Regions from separate parts of the Trichococcus sp. genome, predicted to be linked through region 2. Evidence: a T-box and tRNA genes for the amino acid it is inferred to sense, from the RefSeq annotation. Region 2 holds a T-box; the other regions hold tRNA genes.

The links. The T-box of region 2 lies ahead of argS (arginine--tRNA ligase). A T-box ahead of a tRNA ligase gene usually reads a tRNA of that ligase, here a tRNA-Arg.
Region 1: it encodes a tRNA-Arg, which carries the amino acid that the T-box ahead of argS (arginine--tRNA ligase) is inferred to sense. The anticodon was not compared.
Region 3: it encodes a tRNA-Arg, which carries the amino acid that the T-box ahead of argS (arginine--tRNA ligase) is inferred to sense. The anticodon was not compared.

The regions. Positions count from the first base shown of each region.
Region 1 covers NZ_JBSQPW010000012.1:28,332-36,392, reverse strand. The annotation lists gene recN (DNA repair protein RecN) at 1-1,430, shown strand, start outside; gene ACTCCX_RS04865 (glycerophosphodiester phosphodiesterase) at 1,474-2,214, shown strand; gene miaA (tRNA (adenosine(37)-N6)-dimethylallyltransferase MiaA) at 2,240-3,154, shown strand; gene hflX (GTPase HflX) at 3,193-4,452, shown strand; gene ACTCCX_RS04850 (methionine gamma-lyase family protein) at 4,436-5,692, shown strand; tRNA gene ACTCCX_RS04845 (tRNA-Arg) at 5,869-5,942, shown strand; tRNA gene ACTCCX_RS04840 (tRNA-Arg) at 6,211-6,284, shown strand; gene ACTCCX_RS04835 (hypothetical protein) at 6,372-6,677, opposite strand; gene ACTCCX_RS04830 (hypothetical protein) at 6,913-7,251, shown strand; gene fabT (fatty acid biosynthesis transcriptional regulator FabT) at 7,549-8,010, shown strand; gene ACTCCX_RS04820 (beta-ketoacyl-ACP synthase III) at 8,010-8,061, shown strand, end outside.
Region 2 covers NZ_JBSQPW010000007.1:43,820-51,880, reverse strand. The annotation lists gene argS (arginine--tRNA ligase) at 1-1,171, opposite strand, end outside; T-box leader at 1,293-1,562, opposite strand; gene ACTCCX_RS03160 (GNAT family N-acetyltransferase) at 1,627-2,238, opposite strand; gene ACTCCX_RS03155 (alpha/beta hydrolase) at 2,286-3,044, opposite strand; gene ACTCCX_RS03150 (DNA alkylation repair protein) at 3,151-3,807, shown strand; gene ACTCCX_RS03145 (dihydrofolate reductase family protein) at 3,820-4,356, opposite strand; gene ACTCCX_RS03140 (barstar family protein) at 4,544-4,828, opposite strand; gene ACTCCX_RS03135 (ribonuclease domain-containing protein) at 4,835-5,407, opposite strand; gene ACTCCX_RS03130 (SOUL family heme-binding protein) at 5,477-6,001, opposite strand; gene ACTCCX_RS03125 (MFS transporter) at 6,176-7,411, shown strand; gene ACTCCX_RS03120 (coproporphyrinogen-III oxidase family protein) at 7,703-8,061, opposite strand, start outside.
Region 3 covers NZ_JBSQPW010000026.1:12,231-20,291, reverse strand. The annotation lists gene ACTCCX_RS08505 (LysR substrate-binding domain-containing protein) at 1-430, shown strand, start outside; gene ACTCCX_RS08500 (RNA-guided endonuclease TnpB family protein) at 764-1,909, opposite strand; gene ACTCCX_RS08495 (GMP reductase) at 2,138-3,169, shown strand; gene ACTCCX_RS08490 (hypothetical protein) at 4,568-4,729, opposite strand; gene ACTCCX_RS08485 (helix-turn-helix domain-containing protein) at 4,842-5,747, shown strand; tRNA gene ACTCCX_RS08480 (tRNA-Arg) at 6,304-6,376, opposite strand; gene ACTCCX_RS08475 (hypothetical protein) at 6,622-6,936, opposite strand; gene ACTCCX_RS08470 (aminopeptidase) at 7,834-8,061, opposite strand, start outside.

The DNA.
Region 1 (8,061 bases), on a different contig from region 2:
AAGTTTTGCTGCAGCGGGAACTTTCCCGAAACGGCAAAAACATTTCCCGCGTCAACGGGACAATCGTGACAGTTGCGACTCTGCGTGAAGTAGGCGAAACGCTGATCGATATCCACGGGCAGAACGAGCATCAAGAATTGATGGATCCGCAAAAACATATCGACCTGCTGGATCAGTTTGCCGGGAATGAACTGAGAGAAGTCAAAACGACCTATCTCAATACTTATGCCAAATATGTGGATACACGCAAGCAACTGATCAAACTGAAGACGGACGAGAAAGAAACGGTCCAAAGAATCGACTTGTTGACTTTCCAAATCCAGGAAATCGAACAAGCGCAGTTGAAAGATGCTGCAGAGGATGAAAAATTGGAAGAGGAGCGGAACCTGCTCGTCAACTACCAAAAAGTCATGCAGGCTTTAACGAGTGCGTACGATTCAATGCAGAACAGTGAAGAGAACGGCATCGACAAAATCGGTCTCGGCATGGCGGCGCTGGAAAAAGTGCAGGACATCAATCCAGTCTACCAGGCAATTGCATCCTCGGTCTCGGCAGCGTATTACCAACTGCAGGAATGCGCAGGTGACATCCTGTCGGAGATCGAGCAATTGTCCTACGATGAAGGGCGCTTGAACGAAATCGAGAACCGATTGGAATTGATCCGCCAGTTGAAGCGGAAATACGGAAACACAATCAATGAAGTGCTGGGGCATTACGAAAAAATTTCCCAAGAGCTGGATCTGATCGAAAACCGGGAAAGCTACCTTGAGAAACTCAATGTGGACTACAACAAAGCAAAAGAAGAGATCTTGGCTGTCGGCAGACAATTGACCACTATCCGGAAGAAAGCTGCAACCGTTCTGGAAGAACAGATCCAACTGCAGCTGAAGGAATTGTACATGGACAAGGTCCTTTTCAAGACGGTGTTCCATGAACAACCAGGAAAGGTTCAAATCACTGATAACGGCTTGGATCAGGTGGAATTCTATATTGCGACGAATGTCGGCGAACCTTTAAAAGCATTGGCGAAGGTTGCCAGCGGTGGCGAACTTTCAAGGATGATGTTGGCGATGAAAGCCATTTTCACCAAAACCCAAGGCATCACCAGCATCATCTTTGATGAAGTGGATACGGGTGTCTCGGGCAGGGTAGCGCAGGCGATAGCCAATAAGATCCACTTGGTGGCCGGTTACTCACAAGTGCTTTGCATCACGCATCTTCCGCAAGTGGCGGCGATGGCGGATCAGCACATTTATATAGAAAAGGAAATCATTGCCGATCGGACAAAGACGCATGTCAAGTCGCTGTTCGGTGCTGAACGCATCAACGAAGTGGCGCGGATGTTGGCAGGTACCGATATCACGGAACTTTCGCTGGCTCATGCGAAAGAATTGCTTGAGTTGGCCGATACCGAAAAAAACAAAGCGTAACAGAAGAACTGCGCAGTAGAACAGACCGGAAGGATTGAAGAGATTGGCATACACTAAAATCATCGCGCATAGAGGCAGCCGCGGAAACCGGCCAGAAAATACACTGGAGGCTTTTCAGGAAGCTCTGAAAGTTTCCAGCGACGGTATCGAACTGGACGTCCATTTAAGCAGGGATGGTCAGGTAGTGGTCATCCATGACGAGACCGTGGACCGCACGACATCCGGAAAAGGCTATGTCAAAGAGATGACGCTGAAGCAATTGAAGGAACTGGATGCCGGCAGTTGGTTCGATCCGAAATACAGCAACGCCCGTATCCCGACGCTCCAGGAGGTGTTGACCCTTTTGGCCGAGAATCACTTTACAGGCGTCCTTAATGTTGAATTGAAGACGGATGTGTTTCAATATTCCGCAATCGAAGAAAAGGTGCTTGCTTTGGCAGAGCCTTATCTTGCCCAATTTTCGGTCATCTACTCCAGTTTCCATTACGAAACCTTGAAAAAAATCAAGGAGTTGCGCCAAGACTCGAAAATTGCCCTGCTTTTCAGTAAGAAAGGCAAGCAACGACTGGATCTAGGTGAAGGAATTGCTGTGGAAGGTTGGCATCCAAAATTCTCGATTCTGCGCAGTCTGCCCCCTTTCGAACAATCAAAGATTCCGCTACGCGTTTGGACGGTGAATCGAAAGGTCGAAATGCAGGTTTGTCTGCGCAAAAATATCGATTCGATGATCACGGATTATCCGGAACGCGCACTGCAGATGAGAAAGGTGATTCAGGGTGTCTGAAACAAAGAAAAATTTAGAGAAAATCATGGTCATTGTCGGACCGACAGCAGTGGGGAAAACCGCACTGAGCATCCGACTGGCAAAAAAATATAACGGTGAAATCATCAATGGCGATTCCATGCAAGTGTACGCAGGGTTGGACATCGGTACGGCTAAAGTGACCGAGGAAGAGGCTGAAGGCATCCCGCACCATCTTTTGGATATCATTCCAGTGGAGCAGGATTACACGGCGTCCGATTTCAAAAGGGACGCCAGACAAGCAATCGAGTCGATCCTGGCCAGAGGCAAGCTACCGATCGTTGTCGGAGGTTCGGGACTTTATATAGAAGGACTATTGTTTGATATGCAGTTTGGCGGGGTGGCTGCCGAAAATCCTGACTACCGGAAACAACTGGAGGCTGAGTTGGAGCGGACTGATGCCATGTGCATATGGAAACAATTGCAGGCGAAGGATCCCAAAGCAGCTGAACAGATCCATCCGAACAACAGCAGAAGGGTGATCCGCGCTTTGGAAGTGATCCACTTCAGCGGAAAGCGTTTCTCGGATCAGGCAGATCGGGAGACAGCTCCACATTATGACGCCTTGCTGATTGGGCTTGACACCGATCGCGGTATCCTTTACGATCGCATCAACAGACGGGTGGATCTGATGACTGATAAGGGTCTGGTTGAAGAAGCTAAAGCTCTTTTTGACAGGAAACTGCCCGTCAAGACGCAAGCGACAAGAGGCATCGGCTACAAAGAATGGTTCGGTTATTTCAATGGTGAAATCACATATGAAGAAGCCACAGAAATGCTGAAGCAAAATTCCAGACGCTATGCCAAACGGCAGTTGACCTGGTTTCGAAACAGAATGAGCGGCATCCATTGGTTTGATTTGGTTCGGAACAGCCATGATATGCAGAAAATCGAAGATTTAGTCGAGGCGTTCTTAGCCTGATGGATGATAAAGAACGTATAAAGAAAGTTGGAAATTCTATGGAAAATACGAAAGAAAAAGTAATTTTGGTTAACGTTCAGACGAATCAAACAGATGAAGCCTTTGAATATGAGCTGAGAGAACTGGCTGAATTGACCGAAACCGCATTAGGGGAAGTTGTCGGCGTATTGACCCAAAAGAGGGAACGTAAGGATTCGCGCACTGTCATCGGCAAAGGGAAAGTGGAAGAGCTAGTGAATTTGTGTGCAGAATTAGAAGCAGATACCGTCATTTTCCAACAGGAGCTTTCTTCCAAGCAAATGCGCAACATCCAAGAAACTGTCGATTGCAAAGTCATCGATCGTGTTCAACTGATATTGGATATCTTTGCAATGCGCGCACGCAGTAAAGAAGGGAAACTTCAGGTAGCCTTGGCGCAGTTGAGTTATCTGTTGCCGCGTTTGATGGGTCAAGGCGTTAATTTATCCCGTCTAGGCGGTGGAATAGGAACAAGAGGACCGGGTGAGACAAAACTCGAGACCGACCGTAGACATATACACAGTCAGATGCAGGAAATCAAAAAGACATTGGAAGAAACAGAACTTCACCGTCAAAGGGCAAGAGAAAAGCGCCATGCCAGCGAAGTTTTCCAAATCGGCTTGATTGGTTACACGAATGCAGGCAAATCGACGGTCATTAACCGCTTGACTGATGCAGCAACGTTGGAAGAAGATAAATTGTTTGCAACGCTGGATCCTTTGACAAGGAAGCTGACATTGCCTAATCAATTCCAGGCAACTATAACCGACACTGTAGGTTTTATCCAGGACCTTCCGACACAGTTGATCCATGCTTTCCATTCAACGTTGGAGGAGAGCCGCAATATGGATGTATTTTTGCATGTAGTGGATGCTTCGACTTCCTTCATCGATCAGCATGAGAAGACCGTCTTGGCATTGTTGAAGGATTTGGACATGGATAAGACACCTATGTTGACGATCTACAACAAACGGGATCTTGCAAGCCCGGATTTCCAGCCGAGACTCTTCCCGAACATCGTAATTTCTGCCCTTGAAGATGACGACATCAACCGATTGAAGGACTTCATCTGGGATGAAATCGCCAAAATGTTGGTTCCGTATACAAAGGACATTGATGCAAGCGGCCCTGAAGCCCGGACGATGAATAAGATGCAGCAAGAGACCTTTGTGGAATCCATTGAGTACATAGAGGAAACAAACGCATATCGCTTAAGAGGATATGCTAAAACGAATTCAAAGTGGTTAGGAGACAAAGTAACTGATGCAAGTGACGAATAAAGAAGAACTACTGGCGGATCTGGTCGTTAAAGTGGACAACAAAATCCAGCCCGTGTTTAAAGAAATACAGGAGAAGGCTTTATTTAATCAAGGCAAGGTGCTTGAGGCTTTCCGGAAGCACCGCGTCAGCGATTACCATTTTAATCCTAGCACAGGCTATGGCTATGATGACGACGGCCGCGATACGCTCGAGAAAGTCTATGCAGAGATTTTTCAGGCTGAAGCCGCTTTGGTCAGGCCGCAAATCATTTCCGGAACACACGCTATTTCGACTGCGCTCTTCGGAGTCTTGCGTCCCGGCGATGAATTGATCTACGTAACCGGAACGCCATACGATACGTTGTTGGACATCGTTGGTTTGACCGGAAACGGAATCGGCTCCCTAAAAGAGTTCAACATCGCTTATCAGCATATCGATCTGCTTGCGGACGGCAAAGTGGATATTCCGAGTGTTCTTAGAAAAATCAGTACAAAAACAAAAATAATCGCGATACAACGCTCACGTGGCTATGCAGCCAGACCTTCCTTTACAATAAACGAAATTAAGGAGATGATTGCGGCAATCCGACCGCACGTTGGTCCGGAAGTTGTCTTTTTTGTCGACAACTGTTATGGCGAGTTCGTCGAAACACTTGAGCCGATTGAAGTCGGAGCGGATCTGATTGCCGGTTCCCTCATCAAAAACCCGGGCGGCGGCATCGTGAAGATGGGTGGTTACCTCGCTGGCAGAGAGGACCTGATTGAACGGTGTGCATACCGACTGACAACTCCCGGTATCGGTCGTGAAGCAGGCGCCTCACTCTACAGCCTTTTGGAGATGTATCAAGGCTTATTTTTGGCGCCCCATGTTGTCGGCGAAGCGGTGAAAGGTGCTGTCTATACAGCAGGATTATTGGAGGAGTGCAACGTACCGTCTACCCCTGCTTGGGACAGCCCCCGCACTGATTTGATCCAGATGGTCGCATTACCGAGCAAGGAAGCGATGATTGCTTTTGCCCAGACGATCCAGAAATATTCGCCGGTTAACGCAGCAGTCAAACCGATTCCGGCCTATATGCCCGGTTATGAAGATGATGTCATCATGGCTGCCGGAACCTTCATTCAGGGCGCAAGCCTGGAATTGACGGCAGACGGGCCGATCAGACCGCCTTATCTCTTGTATGTGCAAGGCGGACTGACCTACGAGCATGTCAAATTGGCAGTCACTGCAGCCGTGAAGGATACGTTCTTCGCAGAATGATTTGTGATTTCAGGTTGAGTCAAATCTGTACTCAGCCTGAAAATCACTTTTTTTTTTACATAAGGAGCTCACCTGCAGGAAAACCTCGAAACCTTCCTACGAAATAGTATTGACTTTAAGCTGGTCATCGCCTATAATATTAAATGTTGTGAGTCGTTTTGAGGACTCAAAATTTTGTCTCAATAGCTCAGCCGGATAGAGCATTCGCCTTCTAAGCGAACGGTCGGGAGTTCGAATCTCTCTTGAGACGTCCTATCTGTTTTCAGGATCAAATGTCCTTGTCAGAGAAGGGGTTACATCCGTTGTGAAGCGGGTGTGACGCTTTTTTTCTCGGCACAGAGCGATGTTCAGTGCTGAAGATGGATAGCAAAACATAATTATCTATTTGTTGCAGCAGTGAAATTTTTTTGTGGAAATAGTCAAAATTATGGTGACTATTTAAACGGATTGCTGTATAATCATTTCTTGTGGCACTGGTTTGAAACTTCTTCAAATTTGTTTGGCCGAATAATCATTTTGTCTCAATAGCTCAGCCGGATAGAGCATTCGCCTTCTAAGCGAACGGTCGGGAGTTCGAATCTCTCTTGAGACGTCTAAAAATAATTGAAAAGACCGCTGCAAGGACTATTATCCTTGCAGCGGTCTTTTTCTGTAGAATGGCTTGTAAGATATCCGGAAATCAATCCAGATATTCAAAGATATTTTTTGTCGTCTCGTCGAAAAGAACCTCATGCGAATCGCTGTTATCAATTTTTTTCAGCGGAAAGTTGGTGCGATAGATGCTTTGGTCAGGGAACTGCTCCAAATAGATGACAAAATTTTTGGGATAAAAACTTACCATTTTCGTGAATACATGATCCTGGTCGATGATGACAGTCTTCACTTCAGACATGTTTTTTACCCAGTAGGTATCGACATTGAAATATTCTCCTGGGTGCACCGTGTATTCATATTTCAGTATCGTAATCAGATCATTCAACATCATAAATCCCTCCTAAACAGAATGTTAAAATCTTCACATCCTTATTATACCTCATACTGAACAGATAATTAATACCTATTTAGAATGAAATTGCGGACAGCTGTCAATAAAATGAAAGATATGTTTCGATGTTAAAGGCAATAATTGGAAAAATAGGCTAAATGATGAAAAGTGTGGTATACTACTACTTGTAAGTGTGTTGTAGTTCCTGGTTCTTAAAAGTGAGGCGATAATGGAGATGGTACGAAATATTACTGATGAAACAAAAACCATGATTGAGAGCGAATTACGTAAGGGCACGAGCAACTCACGTATTGCGAATCTGCTTGGCGTATCGTATGAGCAGGCTTTGGAAGTCGTCGAAGCCATCAAGGAATCTATACGACCTGAAATCGGTGACGAAATAAAATTTACCTTCCGCAAGCAGGAAATGGTAGGAGTAATCCGGAAATTATTGACAAATAGCGCCGTCGTAGAGATCTACTGGGATTTGTCCTCCGGCACGATGAAAGACATCTGCGAGGATAAAACAATCGTAAATTTCAAAGACATTGAAGAATTTGTTAAAGTTGATTAATACATATATGCAAAAGAAGCGGCCCTCATCGTCGCTTCTTTTTGTTGTGGCATGCCATATCAAGCAAGCTGGTTATCCTGCAGTTCAACGTAACCGTTTTAAATGTAGCAGGGATTCAATGAATCTTGCAGCACCGGAAGAGATAACGGAAGATATAAAAGAAAAATTATTATCGAAATGCTTGACAGGTTGTATAAAAATTTATATAGTTTGATAGTCGAAAGGTTTGAACATCAAACTATTTTGACCTTCAAGCGCATGTGGTTTGATTGGGCATCGAAAGGAGGAGAGCTATCTTTGGATCATTCCATAGATAAAATTAACTCATATCTCGTAGCAGTCTTCAGTGAAGTGTTGGATATCGAAGAGCGTGCTTTGCGTGTCAGTACGTTTTCTGATTTATCCATCAAGGAGATGCATACAGTCGAGGCAATCGGCATGTATCAAGCTCATACAACTTCTGAAGTAGCAAAAAAATTGAACATCACTGCGGGAACTTTGACGGTGGCCATAAACGCTCTGGTAAAAAAGGGGTATGTCGAACGCATTCGGATGGAGAATGACCGCAGAGTCGTAAAACTAGGATTAACCAAAAAAGGACGCTTACTGTATCGTCTTCATGATAAGTTCCATAGAGAGATGGTAAAAAATACTATTCGCGATATGGAAGATCAGGAAGTGAAAGTTTTGCTGAAAGGCCTAAACAATCTTCACGGTTTCTTATTTGGGTTAGTTCAAAATATCAAGGAACAGGGTTGATGAAATTGGGTTCAAAGATTAGCGCAACAGGTCACTATCTTCCTGAACAGG
Region 2 (8,061 bases):
CGGTCGCTTCATTCAGGACTTCCTCAAGTAGGATGACTTTCCCTTGGCGCGTCGACAATTTTTTGCCGCCTTGTGTGATCAGACCGAATGGGATGTGGTGCATGTTTTCTGCCCAATCATAGCCGAGTTCTTTCAGAACGGCTTTCAGTTGTTTGAAATGGTTGCTTTGCTCATTGCCGACTGCGTACAAGGACATCGCAAAATCATAGTTGCGTTTGCGGTAGATCGCCGCAGCCAAGTCGCGGGTGATGTACAGCGTTGCGCCGTCCGATTTCTTGATCAAAGCCGGATTCAGATTGTATTTTTCCAGATCGACGATGGTTGCACCGCGGTCCTGGGTCAGGATGCCGGCTTTGTCCAGCAGCTCAACGACTTCATCCATCTTGTCGTTGTAGAAAGCTTCGCCGTTGAAGGAATCGAACGTGATTCCCAACATATCATAGATTTTCATGAATTCCTGCAGCGATTCGGAGCGGAACCACTCCCAAAGATGCATAGCTTCTGCATCGCCGTCTTCCAATTTCTTGAACCAAGCGCGGGCTTCGTCGTTCAAAGTATCGTCTGTTTCTGCTTCTGAATGGAAACGCACGTAAAGAGTCAGCAATTCATTGATCGGTTCAGCTTTGACTTTCTCTTCGTTGCCCCACAATTTGTAGGCCACGATCAGCTTGCCGAATTGGGTTCCCCAGTCGCCCAAGTGGTTAATTTTGATTGGGTTGAAGCCGACTTTCTTCATGATATTGGCCAAAGAATTTCCGATTACTGTTGAACGCAAATGGCCCATCGAGATCGGTTTCGCGATATTCGGCGAGGACATATCGATCGGAACATTGCCGCCTTTGCCGATATCGGCTGTTCCGAATGCATGCTTCTCGGCAGCAATTTCATGCAGGACTGCATTTGTAACGGCTGCTTTTTCAAGGAAAAGGTTGACGTACGGGCCTACTGCTTCTACCTTCGCAATGTAAGGATGGTTCAGTTGTGCCGCCAAATCTCCCGCGATTGCTTGCGGTGCTTTGCGCAGTGCTTTCGCCAGTGCGAATGCCGGAAATGCAACGTCCCCGTGTTCTGTATATTTAGGTACTTCCAGCAATTGGTACACTTGGTCGTAAGTTAAATGCTCCGATACCAGCTTTTGAATCTCTTCAGCAACAATCTTTTTATAGTCCATATTTTTCTGCTCCTTTATTATATGCCTCTGCCTATCCACAAGGTGAATGGATCACTTATCTTCCAGTAGGTACTGCAAATCTGCGATAACGATAAAAAAAGCCCCTATTCTGCCCTGGCAAAATAGAGACGAACATCCGTGGTACCACTCTAATTCGATAAAGCAACACAGATGGGCTCTGATTAGTTTATCCTTTTGAACCGTTAACGGGGCTAAACCGAACGACGCTACTCGCAGACTCTTTCCCGATCCGTCCGTTGAACAGAGGACCGCGCCTGTTTTCAAGTCATTTTCTCTGAAGTGCGTTTCCTTCTTCACTCCGTTGCGGGCTTCCACCTTCCCCGCTCGCTGTGAACATTGCTCGAAGTACTTTCTTCATCAATGAATGTGATTACTATCTGTATTACTATATCAAAGCCGGCCCTGTTTGTCTAATTGAATTTTTGACTTCCTCATCATTCCGATGGATTCGGCAAATGCTTCGGACGGCTCATCCAGATGCTTTCCGAGTAATCCATGAAAATTTTTCCGATCCAGGATTTTTTGCGATGCACTTCGCGGAAGCCAATCCTTTCGTAAACACTTTGAGCCCGTCCGTTACTGTCGACGACATCCAAGGCGAAGGTTTCGTAAGGTTCCGTTTCGATCAGATTGAGCAGCATCTGTCCGGCAACTCCTTGACGCCGGTCTGCCTCATTCGTCGCCACGCATTCAAAATAGAGCGTGTCATCGTCGATGGCCAGTGGCTCGCCGTATTCTTTGCGAAAACTGAAATAACCGACGTGTCCCCAGATGAACCCGAAATTAGCCAAAAAATCCTCTTTATTCACTTCCATGGCACGGCGCTGGTTGGTCGAACAACCCACCATCGCGACTGGTCGCTCGCCGTCCATCGCGACCCGGATCAGGTCCTCCTGCAGCAGTCTGCGGAATCCGCCAAGTAAGCGCTCAGTATCGCGATGCAGCACCTTCATATCCTTATAGTAGCTGGAAACGAAAATTTTTTTGACCTCTTCTTTTTGTGTTTCTGATAATTGGCTCATTTTCGCCATCGTTATTTCTGTCATGTTCTTCTTCCCTTCATGTAATCAGACTTATTTTTGGATCCGCTGCACTAGTACTGGCGGTTGTTTTCGATGAATGCTGTGATGGCTTCAACCGTCTGTTGGTGCTGCTGTTCGGCGCTGATGGATGCCGTCCCATCGCCCTTCTGCAAGCCATAATCGCCGAATTGGCCGTGATTTCCCCCATCCAGCACGATTTCCGTATAGTCAACCGGCAGCTTCCCTTGCGCTTCTTTGTAGCTTTCCCGGTTCAGAACTCCATCTTCCGAACCATAGATGGAAAGGACCGGAAACGGCGCATCGTTCAAGTCACTTGCCGGATAGGCTGCCAAGAGAATCAGGCCGGCGACTGCATCAGCTTGGTCAGCCGCAAAACCGGCAGCCATGACCCCGCCAAGGGAATGACCGGCGAGATACCAATCTTCAACTTTTTCGTCCTGTGCCATGATCGCTTCCGCCGCGTCCGCATCAAAGACCGCCAAATGGAAAGGCATTTTGGCAATAACCACCAACAAGTCCACATCGGCCAAGCTGCGCAACAAAGGCGCATAGGCTTCTGCTTCTACTTTTCCGCCCGGATAAAAGATGATGCCTTCCTCCGGATTTACTCCACTCGGCGCAAAGGTAATCGTGTCATCGGTTTCGCTAACGGTGACCGTTCCATCCGACTGCAGCGCTTCAATCGCAATCGCTGTCGCTTCATAGTAATCGTTTACGTACCAAAAGAAAGTACCTGCCACAATTGCTATCAGCAAAGCGACTCCGATCAGCACGTTACGTGTCCAGTTGAACTTTCTGTTTTTTTCCATAGTATCCTCCTTTGGGTCATGATTGCACTTTCCCGGAAACTATTCTAAAGTAATCATGATGAATGACTTATGAATTGCATCCCCCTAAGAAAGGCAGGTTAACACCATGTGGTATGATGGCATTTTTGAATCTTTGCTGGCCTTGCGCGATGAAGCACGCGCCCCCCAGATGTCGGCCTATATGCGGAATCAATTCCCGTTCCTGGGTATTTCAACGGGTCCGCGGAAAGCAGCCTATAAAAAATTTCTTACGACTGCAAAAAAAGATAAAAACGTCGACTTCGATTTCGTCGATTTGTGCTTCGAGCGAGATGAACGTGAATTCCAGTATGCAGGCGTCGATTATCTTTTGGCGATCCAAAATCTCCTCAGTCCGGAAGACTTACCGAAACTGAAGCAATATATCCAGACAAAATCTTGGTGGGATACCGTAGATGGTTTAGATGGAGTTGTTGGATCGATTGTCCAACGTTATCCGGAATGCAAGCCGATTTTGCTGGAATGGAGCGTTGAAGACAACATCTGGCTGCGGCGCGTCGCCATCGATCACCAGCTCGGTTTCAAGGAAAAGACTGATACCTCCCTGCTGGCTGAAATCATCAAGAATAACCTGAATCAAAAGGAATTCTTCATCAATAAAGCCATCGGTTGGAGCCTGCGCGACTTCAGCAAAACGAATCCCGATTGGGTGCGCGCCTTCCTTTCCGCCCATGAGGACGGCCTGTCCAACCTGAGCATCCGTGAAGGCAGCAAGTATGTTTGAGCGTTTGAGTTCTTATTCGTCGATCGGTTCGTAGGTGAGCTGCACCAAACCGGAATCGAACGGGATTGCTTTCACCAGTTTCAAAGGCAGCTCCTTCTTGCTTTCTTTGAACAGCGGAATCCCTTCGCCGAGCAGAATCGGGAGGATGGATACGGTATAACTGTCGATCAGTCCTTTTTCACGGAACTGGTCGATCGCTTCAGAACCGCCATCGATAAAGATGTCCTTGCCGGGTCTGCTCCGGAACTGGTTCAACAGTTCCTCTACCGGGCCGCTGAAAAAACGGACCTGACCATCAGGAGCGCGCTCGGTCCGGGAAAGGACATAACAATCCCTGCCTGCATGGGGGAAATCCCCACCGAAGGACAACACCTTTTCGTAGGTCTTCCGTCCCATGATGACTGTATCGATCGTTTCGATAAAAGCAGCATAACCATAATCTTCATCCGGTCTGGCGACGCTGTCTAGCCACTCGATATTCCCGTCCGAATGCGCGATGTAGCCATCCAAACTGACAGCGATATACACTTTGACTTCCCTTTTTTGCATCTGATCACCTCATTTACTTGTCTACCCTATACAGTCAACTATACGCTTGGTTGACAATCAAATAAAGATGTTTTCGTTCGGAAATGGGAGGAAAACGCAAAAAAGACGATTCTGGACGAATCGTCTTTTTTGCTTGCAGTCTCATTTTTTGGTTGACAATCGGACATTGTCTAGCTTATTACAACGTTCAACTTTGGAGCGGATAAGCCAGAATAAAACGGATGTCGGAGTTCGCCGTTGCTACTTCCTTGAACAGGCGGACCAAAGAGTTTCCATAGTCGCCGAGTTGGTTTTGAACGGTTTGTGGATCTTCCAGGATGATCATTTTCCCGGAAAAATCGGTCCTCAGACAATCCCACAAAGCATCGAGATTGTTGCCGTAATATTCGGGGAGGTGCAATTTCTTTTTCAGATAAGCATGCGTTGCTTTCCGGTCGGTCATTTTCCCGGCTTCCAAACGGATGATTTCCATCTTCAATCAATCCCCCTCCCCGTACAACTGTTCGAACGATTCGTAATGATCATCCGTGTAAAAAATCAGTCCATCATTCGAGTACACGATGCGCTCCGCTCCCCGGTAGCCACCTTCATAATCGATGTCGGCCTCGTAATAGGTCCTGCCCGATTTCTTCGGAAGCAAGCCCTCGCGATTGCCGAAGAAATCACCGCCGATGGACATCCCATCCGTGACTTCCCACAAGTTGCCTTCGGCGTTGTCCCAACCCAAATTCTCGGCTTCGTCCTTCGTCAGATAGTTGGGCGGCAACTCATTGAACTGGTGGATGTAGGCCGCCACTTCGTCTTTCGTGGAATAGGACTGCCCTTCCGTGACACCGCTGCTGGTTATTATTTCGGCCGATTCCTGCGGCTCACTTTTCGGGATAGCATCTTGGGTACCTTCTTCAATTGCTTGCGAGCTGTTGGCGGCGATGCTGATCGAAGAATCAGGTGTCTGATCCTCGAAAAGCGAATCAATCCCATTGACCGATACCGCCAGAATGATCGCCAACAAAGCGAACAAGCCCTTCAAGCCGCTTTTTAAATTTTTCATTCATTAAGCTCCTTTTTGCTGAGTGTGTTCCCCGATACGATACAAAAGGAACGCCGAAATGTCCAGTATTTACTCATAGTTTTGTTGATCCGGCACTATCCGCACCATGATTTCATTATGCCGGAAAATCGACGGCACGAACGGCGCGTTGAATGACGCCAACATATAATTCGAAGCAGGCTGGTATTTTTTCTGTTGGAGCCATTGCGTCAACTTCTCGAGCATCTCCATTTCTTTGCGGTCATTCGAATACCCGCCGTACTGGATAACCGCAAAAAGACCGCTGGCGAATTTTTTGACGGTCAACGCAGGACTGTTGGGCTGCGGAATATCCTCCCATTCCGCTTTCGGTACAACAAACGCCATCTTCGTGCGGTCATCCGAAAGCTCCTGGATTACCGGCACGGTCATGCTGATTTTTCGGTTCGCCTGATTGTCTTTTGAAATATAGCGGAACAAGGTGCCGAACCCGCTATCCACATCCGGATCAGCGGCATTGTCGTATTCTACGATGTAGAAATCCAGATATTCCCGCAACTCGAATGGCTCCTCGGATAGCAGTACTGTATATTCCGGACGCTCATATTTGCCCATGATTCCCCTTCCCCCATTCTGTTCTCTATAGCTGAATTTTACCATGATTTTCTTTTTTCGAGAAAAGATAGGATGCTCGAATGCTTTGAGGCTTGTGCTATCTCTCGACAACTGATATAAATATATTAAAGACAAATGAGAACGTTATCACATTTAAGAATGGAGGCGGAAGCCATGCTGAAAAGTTTTTCGTTGCAGGAAAAAAGTTGGATCATGTACGATTGGGCCAATTCCGCCTATTCTGTCATAATCTCCTCGGTCATTCTGCCGCTTTTCTATAAATCGATTACGACCGGGGAAGGGATTGCCCCAAACTTGGCGGATTCTTATTGGGGCTATGCGACCTCTGCCGCGACTTTGGCTATCGCATTATTCGCCCCGATCCTCGGGACGATCGGTGATTATCCGAAATGGAAAATGCGGCTGTTCAAAAGTTTCTTCCTGATTGGCGTTGCCGCAACCGCCGCGCTCAGCTTCACGGATGATTGGCGCCTGCTGCTCGCTTTCTACATGCTCACGACAATCGGTTTTTCGGGGGCGAACATTTTCTACGATGCTTTTTTGGTGGATGTCGCGACCGAGGAACGGATGGACCGCGTCTCCACTTACGGATTCGCGATGGGTTACATCGGAGGCAGCACGATACCGTTTGTGCTTTCGATACTGCTGATCATGTTCGGAGAGGGGATCGGCATTCCTAGGACGACTGCCATCAAAGCATCCTTCCTGTTTACCGCTTTTTGGTGGATTGCCTTCACGATTCCGATGCTGCGCAATGTGAAACAGCGCTATTTTGTCCCGGCCAGCGAGCACATCATCCATGACAGTTTCGCCAGACTTTCGAAAACGCTGCACCAGATCCGCAGTCACAAAAAGATGTTCCTGTTCCTGATTGCCTATTTCTTTTACATCGATGGGTTGAACACGATCATCCACATGGCCGCTGTCTTCGGTGACAGTATCGGGATTGTGTCCGATATGCTGATGGTCGCCGTGCTGGTCATCCCGATCCTGTCCTTCCCTTTTACGATCCTTTACGGGAAATTGGCCCAGCGTTTCGGCAGCAAGAAGATGATTCTGGTAGGTATTTGCATTTATCTGTTTGTTTGTCTGTTGGCTTTCCGCATGACTACCGCCATTGAATTTTGGATTCTTGCTACGCTGGTCGCCACTTCTCAAGGCGGTATCCAGGCACTCTCACGTTCCTATTTCGCCAAACTCGTGCCGAAGGAGAACGCCAACGAATATTTCGGTTTCTACAATATCCTCGGCAAATTCGCTGCCATCATGGGCCCGGTGCTCTATGCGCTCACAAGCCAATTGACCGGCGACTCGCGCAATGGGCTTGCTAGCATTTCCCTCCTCTTCATCATCGGAGGCGTGCTGATGATGCGTACTGAGGAAAATTGATTTATGCCCAAAAGGCTGATTCCCGATCGGAATCAGCCTTTTGACGTTGAAGGAATGTGTAAGATATTTTGAATCCGAAAGTACATCCAAAAATGATGGCTAGCTTCACGGGTTAGCCCTTCGGAAATTAGATAAATCTGACCCATTGCGCTCTACGATGCTCATTTGCATGGGACTCTTAGGGATTCATCCCTTAGAGCCCCAGTATAAGGTGACCACAGGGAACGTTGCGAGGCCAAATTTCCTAAATTTCTTTCAGGGCTGAACGAACCCGTTCCGCTTTTCTATTTTCTATTTCAGGATGATCTTTTCAGGGAAAGGCTGTAGTCTTGAAATGTGCCACATCTTATCGATGTAGGCTGTCGTATAGGCCTGTTCGACATCATGATAGAGGTAAGCGGCCTTATCGGTCAGTTCGTAGATGTGTCCATTCTTCCTGAGGTAGCCCAATTTCGTAGCCAAGAACAGTTCCAGTCCGAACATCCGGTTCAAGGGGGTACCGATGAGTTCCTCGAACCTGTCCGCATCAATCCGCATCGCATAGGCGCTCCAGAACAAGTAATAGACCGCCCGTTGCCTCTTGGTGAAATGAAGCGTCAAGGACGTCGGCAAAGCATCGCCCTCGACCCGCTTGATGTATTCGGGAATCG
Region 3 (8,061 bases), on a different contig from region 2:
CAACCAGAGCCAACTCGGTTTCGAAAAACTGTCCGATGAGCCGTTCATCGGCGTCTGTGCGGCTGCCAGCCCGTTGTGGCGCAGCGAACAGGAGTTGGCGGCGCTCTTCAGCGAGCACCTGTTTGTCCGCGAGGAAGGCTCCGGTTCGCGGCGGATTCTGGAAAATGCTCTCCTGAAAGAGGGAGCGAACCTCAGCAGCTTCGGACGAGCGACCGTCGTCGGCGGCATCGGCCCGATCAAGCAGTTGGTGGCGGAGAACCGCGGCATTGCCTTCCTCTACCGCATCTCGGTCGAAAAGGAGCTGGAGGAGGGGACGCTGAAGGAGATTCCGATCCGGCGCTTCGTAGTGACGCATCCGTTCCATGTCGTCCATCTGAAGGACTTTCGTGATCGCGGGCCGCTCCAGGAACTGCTGTCTTTTTATCGTTGATGGGGATGCACGGAACCATACTGGGATGCGCCATCCGTCAGCTTTTTGTGATGCGGATCAGAAATCCGAACGTTTCATCACCAATTAATCTTTGACAAACGTGTGGCAGTAGTGTAACTTACTATTGGGACTTTACGATAGAGAATATTTTTTGTTTTTGTGTCTTTATCTGGGTAAAGTGATTCCTAAATGGAATTGTGCACTAACGGGAACTACTCGTCAATGAATGCCCGAGCTTCTGGGAACATCGCTGACTTATCAGTTTGAATATTTTCAAACCGACAGAGGTTACGACTTTTAACCAAAGCTCATTCCTAACTTTTGCTTTTAACGTTAAGCCAACGCTTTGTTCAGAATGTTGATTGCTGCATTGACATCTCTATCAATATCTACAGAATGACAATGTGGGCAGTCAAACCTACGAATATGAAGTGGTTTTTTACCGGTGTTTTCTCCACAATGGGAACAAATTTGGCTTGTGTAGCGAGCATCCACCAAAATAAGTTCTTTCCCGTACCAATCACATTTATAAGTTAGCATGGACTTGATTTTCGCCCAAGAAGCATCGGCAATAGAGCGTGCCAAATGATGATTCTGCATAAGTTTTATGGTTGACAGATTTTCCATTGCTATGAGATCGAATCTCCGAACCAAACTGGTCGTATACTGTTGCAGATAATTTGCCCGTTGGTTCGCAATTTTTTTGCTGATACGGGCAATATGTTCCTTGGCTTTGTGCAAATTCTTGAAGTCCGAAAGTTTAAGATCGATTCCCTGAGCTTTTGCTTCTTCGATTTTAGCGAGTGCCTGAGTGCGACGACGAGCAAACTTTCGTTCCCACTGTCGTCTATTCTTCGCCAAAGAACGTTCAAATTGTTTGTTTTTGAGTTTGAATCCGTCCGACTGGATAACCAGATCAGCAAGGCCTAAATCAATTCCAATCACATTTCCGGTCTTTTCGAACACCTTAGGTTCGTGTTCGACGTGGATGGTTGCTGTATAGGAACCATTTAATTCTCTGCGAATTGTGGCGCTTTTAATTTTATCTTGGATGCGATGTCCGCCAAAGAACTTTACCAAACCAAGTTTCGGCAATTTGAGGTAATGGGTATCGACTACCATTATGTTGTGGTTGATGCATTTCGACTTGTAAGTGTTCTTTGGGTGTTTACGTGATTTGAAGCGAGGGTGATTATTTTGTTTCGTGAAAAAACGGGTAAATGCGTCATCCAGATCATCTGACGTGTACTCAAGGCTGGTGCTTTCAGCTTCTTTCAGGAATGGAAATTCGATTTTGAGGGCTTTCATCAAATAGTGCATGCCATAAGCATTTACATAGTCGCCCCCATTTTCAAAACGATCCTGTTGCATACCGAGCAGCTTGTTCCAGACGAAACGATTCAATGAGAGGTTCTTATCGATGAATGCTTTCTGACTTTCAGTAGGGTGCAATTTAATTTTTATGCCCTTCAGCTTCATTGTTTTTCATCTCCTTTTCGCGTAAATAGCCGATTTATTTTTTATACCCGTTCTAACAACACCGTGCGTAGTGATACTGTCCATTACCTTGAAGGATTTAAATTGAATTTTGACAGAATATAAATATTCCGATTATGCAGTTCTGATTAAGACAAAACTGAGACGTTGTTCGTTATAAGTTCAATAAGCCTGTGGTGAACAACGAAAAACAGAAAGAGGGAAATAGAAATGAAAATTTTTGATTATGAAGACGTACAATTAATTCCGAATAAGAGTGTTGTGCAGAGCCGTTCTGAATGCGATACGACTGTCGCGCTTGGTGGCCGCACGTTCAAATTGCCGGTGGTGCCTGCGAATATGCAGACGATTCTGGATGAGGAACTTGCTGAAAAATTAGCCAGAGAAGGTTATTTCTACATCATGCACCGTTTCGATGAGGCGAGCCGTTTGCCGTTCATCCAACACATGCATGAAAAAGGTTTGTTTGCTTCGATCAGTTTGGGGATCAAAGCGGCAGAATTTGATTTCGTGAATGAATTGGCGGCTAAAAAAGCCGTTCCTGAATATACAACGATCGACGTGGCGCATGGTCATTCCGATGAAGTCATCCGTATGATCAAACACGTCAAAGCAGTGATGCCGGAAACATTCCTGATTGCCGGTAACGTGGGCACTCCTGAAGGCGTCCGTGAATTGGAAAATGCCGGAGCCGATGCTACAAAAGTGGGAATCGGACCTGGTAAAGTCTGCACGACCAAAATCAAGACTGGTTTCGGTACAGGCGGCTGGCAATTGGCGGCGGTAAGCTGGTGTGCGAAAGCTGCAAGCAAACCGATCATCGCTGATGGCGGCGTGCGTACCAACGGAGATATCGCTAAATCGATCCGCTTTGGTGCAACAATGGTCATGGTCGGCTCGTTATTGGCCGGACACGATGAGTCACCGGGCGAAACGAAGGAAATCAACGGCCGTTTGTACAAAGAGTACTTCGGCAGTGCGTCCGAATACCAAAAAGGTCAACGCAAGAACGTAGAAGGCAAAAAGATTTTGACGCCTTACCGCGGCACAATCGCCGACACCTTGAACGAAATGCGCGAAGATCTGCAGTCCTCGATTTCTTACGCGGGCGGAAGAGATATTTCTGCTATCCGTAAGTGCGATTATGTATTGGTCAAAAACTCCATCTACAACGGCGATAGCAACCAAGGCATCATCGAAGCTGGCCGCAGCTCTTATGGCGAAGGCGACACGATTCTATAATAAGAATAGCGGAACGGGTTCGTTCAATGTCATTAACTTAAGCGACCTGACAACTGTAAAAAAACGAGGATGCAAACTGCATTCTCGCTTTTTTTGACTGCGGGGCCGAGATTGTCGGATGCCGCTCGCGCATTCGACAATTCCAGTGCGATGCGGAAGCAAATTGCCGAATGTTTCTTGACATTCGACAATCTCGGCCCGATGCGGAAGCAAATAATCGAATGTTCCTCACCTATTCGACAATTTCGAAGGGCTAACCCGTGCAGCTGGCCCTCTTTCGAGAAGCGGAATATTTTAGCGAGCGAAAACAAACAAAAGTAGGCCGTCAGCGGCGCCCGGAAACGATCGGGTGCCGCTGACGGCTGCGTATTTTAACTAAATCAGAAGAAAAACATTTCGGGTTTTGGGTGCGCTTTCAAAACGGGGTTCGAGTATTGCCTAAACAGATCCAAATATTCGGGAAGAGGCAGTTATAAAAATATTAAGTATATATTGCGTAAAAAACAATAGTTTGACCTTTCCCGATACATGGCAACATTTTTGGTAATTCTGTATAAAGTTTGTGCGCTTTTTCCCAAAAAGACCGTCAAGATGCGACAAAAATAGGGTAATCCCGCAAAATACAATATTGTATTTTTTCTCGCGCGAATATAAGGAAGTTGAGCTTCCTTCAGTCATTCGGATAATATTCTGGTTGGTGTTTTCCTAACTATGCAGTAAGTAAATTTGATAAACTAATCAAATTTTGTTGCCACAGCAATGTTTAGTTTTGCTTGTTATTTCATAGTGTTCAATATTGGCTGAAATTTCGTTGTTTTTTGGACATTAAAAAACAAATAGAAAAGATCGCGTAGTGGTGCTATACTTACCTTAGTAAGAGAGCTCTTACTTTTGGAAACAACTTTTGTTTGAATCGCAATGGTACAACGTCAATTGTACAACATATTTTAAGCAATCGCTGGAGGTAGGTTTATATCAACCGATCACTAAAGGAGCAGCCTGAAGTCTCTTTTCTGTCTATCCAGTAGCCGAAAGCCTCCCCGCAGTACCCCATCCCGTTTTAATAATTGATCGCAATACATACTTCACCTTTTTGAATGAACGAATATGAATTCCTCGCTACACTTTGTAGGTTTGAGCTGATGGGCTTAGCGGAAAAGACGCTGAAGGAATTAAACAGCTGCGAACAGTCTGGGGCCGGAGTCCGAATCCGGCCCCAGACTGTTTTACCCGTAGTTACTATATTTTATGGGTTTGCCGGAAAAATAAGTGGATAAATCAACTGCTTTAGGCAGTAGGCAGGTTAGGACACGCGTCCTGACCTGCTTTTCCTTTTTCCGGGAAGTCCGATGTTGCCTGTATTAGATTTGTAAGTAAAAGTTTGTTGAATAACTTTACTTATCCCATAAACCAAAGCATATTAGTGGAATATTTTGCTGGTGCTTTTGCTACTTGTTCATGTTGAACATCTTTATTGGCATCAGCAGTTGTTTCCTTTACAATAAAACCAGTACTACCGATAATTCCTAAAACCAAGGACAAAACCATAAATTTTTTCATGACAGCTACCCCGTTTCTACAAAATATTTTCTTTCATAGTCACATTATAAATGAGAAAAATGCATTTTGAACCAATTAGTCGTATAATACTATAAAAAAGGAAGGTGGAAATATGGCGAAAGACTTTGGCGACGTCCTGAAAGAGATCAGGATAGATAGAGGATATTCCCAACAATACGTGGCAGAAGGCATAATGGGGCAGTCTGCCTACTCAAAAGTAGAAAGAAACGAAATAGAACCGACTTTTCGAAAATGGTTGGCAATCCTGGAAAAACTGAATATTTCGGTGGATGAGTTCCGTTACATTCTGAATAAGGAAAGTTTGACCACAAAGGAAAAAATAATCAATGAATTTTTATCGGTGAATTTTAATCATTTTGATGATCTGAAGTTGCTTCGGGATGAGATAAGTGCCTATTTACAAGAAGATGAAGACTATTTGATAAGAGACCTTTTTTATGCATGCGAAAGCCTAATCATTTTGAATACAACCCAAAATGTTGAGGAGGCACAATTCTTTGCCAAAAAAATTTGGGAGCGTATGGATAAATTTGATAAGTGGTATTTATTGGATATCCGCTTGATAAACTACATTCTGTTTATTTTCCCGAGTGAGGTTGCCGTGAACATTGGTAAAAGAGTAAGCAAACAATTGGAACCTTACCACAGTATGAAGGAAGCTGAAGTTACTTTGGTCAATGTGAATATTAATTTGGCTATCTTGCTGATCTATAATCAACAATATTCTGAAGCGCTCGACTACTTGGAAAAAGTGATACCTTTATGCAAAAAATATCAAAAGTACAACCAACTGGCGATTGCTTATTCCAGAAAAGGGATTATCCTGCAAAAAACGGCAGAATCAAAAGAAAGCTCCGAGTACATCGAGAAGGCTTACGCCATATTACATGCCATCGAAGACACAAAACTGTTGGGCGAATTAGAAAAGGAACTTGCATATTATTTGGAAGAGGGATTCAAACATCCGCTACAGCTAGAGATTTCGGTACATGAATAGGGAGCTCCGCTTTAGCAAACCGAATAGGTGTTTTACCATCCGTCCAGAAACCATAAAAATCCGGCTATCCAGATCAAATGGGTAGCCGGATTTTTTTGCTTCCGATCCGCCAGCTTCGCTATCTTCCATTAAGAATTGATCCAACACTTATACTATACGCAAAAAAATCGGATACCCGCGAAGGATATCCGATTTTTTATTGTTTGATCGGCGTCGGTCGAACGCAAAGTGAACGGTGACGAACAGCTGACGAAAGCCGAATCAGTTTGCTGAACGCAAAGCGAAGGACGACGAACAGTCGACGACCGCTGAATCAGTTTGCTGAACGCATAGTGAAGGACGCTGAACAGTCGACGAAAGCTGAATCAGTTTGCTGAACGTCAAACGAAAGACGCCGAACAGCCGACACCGCCCGCATCAGTCGGCGATTCAAGAAGAAAAGTATGCCTAACTTCCGACGACCACACTGAAGCGAAAAAAGAATCAACGCCAAAACAAACAGAACTTCCGACAACATAAAAAATTGTCGGAAGTTCGTTTTTTTTTATTCATATGACGGTCCTAAGAAGAATTGAACTTCCGACACCTCGTTTAGGAAACGAGTGCTCTATCCGCTGAGCTATAGGACCAACAGAACACTATTCATTGTATCACTTAATGCGTGCAATTTCTACATCCAGTTGAAAAAAATTCCTCGAGTCAGCAAATGTTGGCGAAAATCCAAAAAAGGCAGCCAATCAGCTGCCCTCTAAAACGTGTGCTGACTCCCAGAAATCTGTGCCTAAGCTGATTATCACATACGGACAAAAAGCGTCCGCTTAGTGTTAGTTCTCTGAATGCTCGATTTCTACCCGGGGTTCATCACATTCTGGCCTCATTCATTTTCCAACGCCTCGATGCGCGCTTCCAAATCCGAGACCGTCCCTCTAAGCTCAGCGATTTCCGCCTGCAAACTCTCAATATCGGCCGGCCGGACTTCGCCATCCGTCGTACCGCTCATTTGTTGGAAGAGCAGAGTAAGGCCAAAAATCAGTACAACGGCCCCGAAAATATACAGCCAACTCATGCTAGACGGTTTTTCCGGTTCCACCGCCTGTGAAACCTCCTCGAACTGTTCCATCCGTTTCTTTCGATCGACCACGATAAACACCCTGCTTTCGTGAAAACTTGTCCCATTCTCTACCCACATTATAGCCCATCCAAAAACAGAACGAAAGAAAAGTACCGTACCGTTACGAATTCTTAATAATGAGAAAACGGCGCCATTACCACCGGCGAAAGGACCGCTCGCCGGAGTAGGGGTTTCCGGTAATAGCTGTCCTCCTGCGAAGGAATGTTAGCCGGAGCTGGCAGATTTGCTGCATGCGCTTCTACGGAGAGCGCGTCCTCATCGGAGCTGGCGAACGTTTCCGAGCGCTAGCTCCGGCAAGCAGGGTCTTAACCGTAGGACAGGGTGTAGTGCCGTTACCTCCGGCGAAAGGGTCGCTCACCGGAGCAGTGGTTTCCGGTAATAGTCTTTCTCCTGTTAAGGAATGTTAGCCGGAGCTGGGCGTGGATGCGGAGGCTATCCTCCCGCGAACAAGCGCTGGGCGGAGGTGGCCAATCTCGGCCGAGCGCCTACTCCGGCAAGGACAACCTTTACGGGAGCTAGGACTTTTCTCCGGTGAACGGGCTTCTCACCGGAGTTGGGCTTCCGGTAATAGTCTTTCCTCCTGCGGGCGAATGTTAGCCGGAGCTAGCAGATTTGCGGCACGCTCTTCAACGGTGAGCGCGTCCTTATCGGAGCTGCCGAACGCTTACGGGCACCATCTCCGGCAAGCAGGGTCTTAACCGTAGAATAGGTTGTGGCGCCATTACCTCCGGCGAAAGCTCCACTCGCCGGAGTAGCGGTTTCCGGTAATAGCTGTCCTCCTGTGAAGGAATGTTGGCCGGAGCTGATAGCTATGCGGCACGCGCATCAACGGTGAGCGGATCCTTACCGGAGCTGACGCCTCCTCGAAGGCATCTGCTCCGGCGAACCCGCCCCCACAAACACAAAAAGCCTCCCGTCCCCGGGAGGCCAATCGATCAAACTAACAACTAACTCTTAAAACGCCCAATCCCCATTGCGGAAGATCGGCATCACCGATCCGTCCTTGCGGATTCCGTCGATATTCATATCAGCAGAGCCGATCATGAAGTCCACGTGCGTAGTCGAGCGGTTCAGGCCGGCTGCAGCCAGCTCTTCTTGGGTCATTTCGGTACCCCCAACAACACTTGATGCGTAAGCCGAGCCCAGCGCCAAGTGGTTCGAAGCATTTTCGTCGAACAGTGT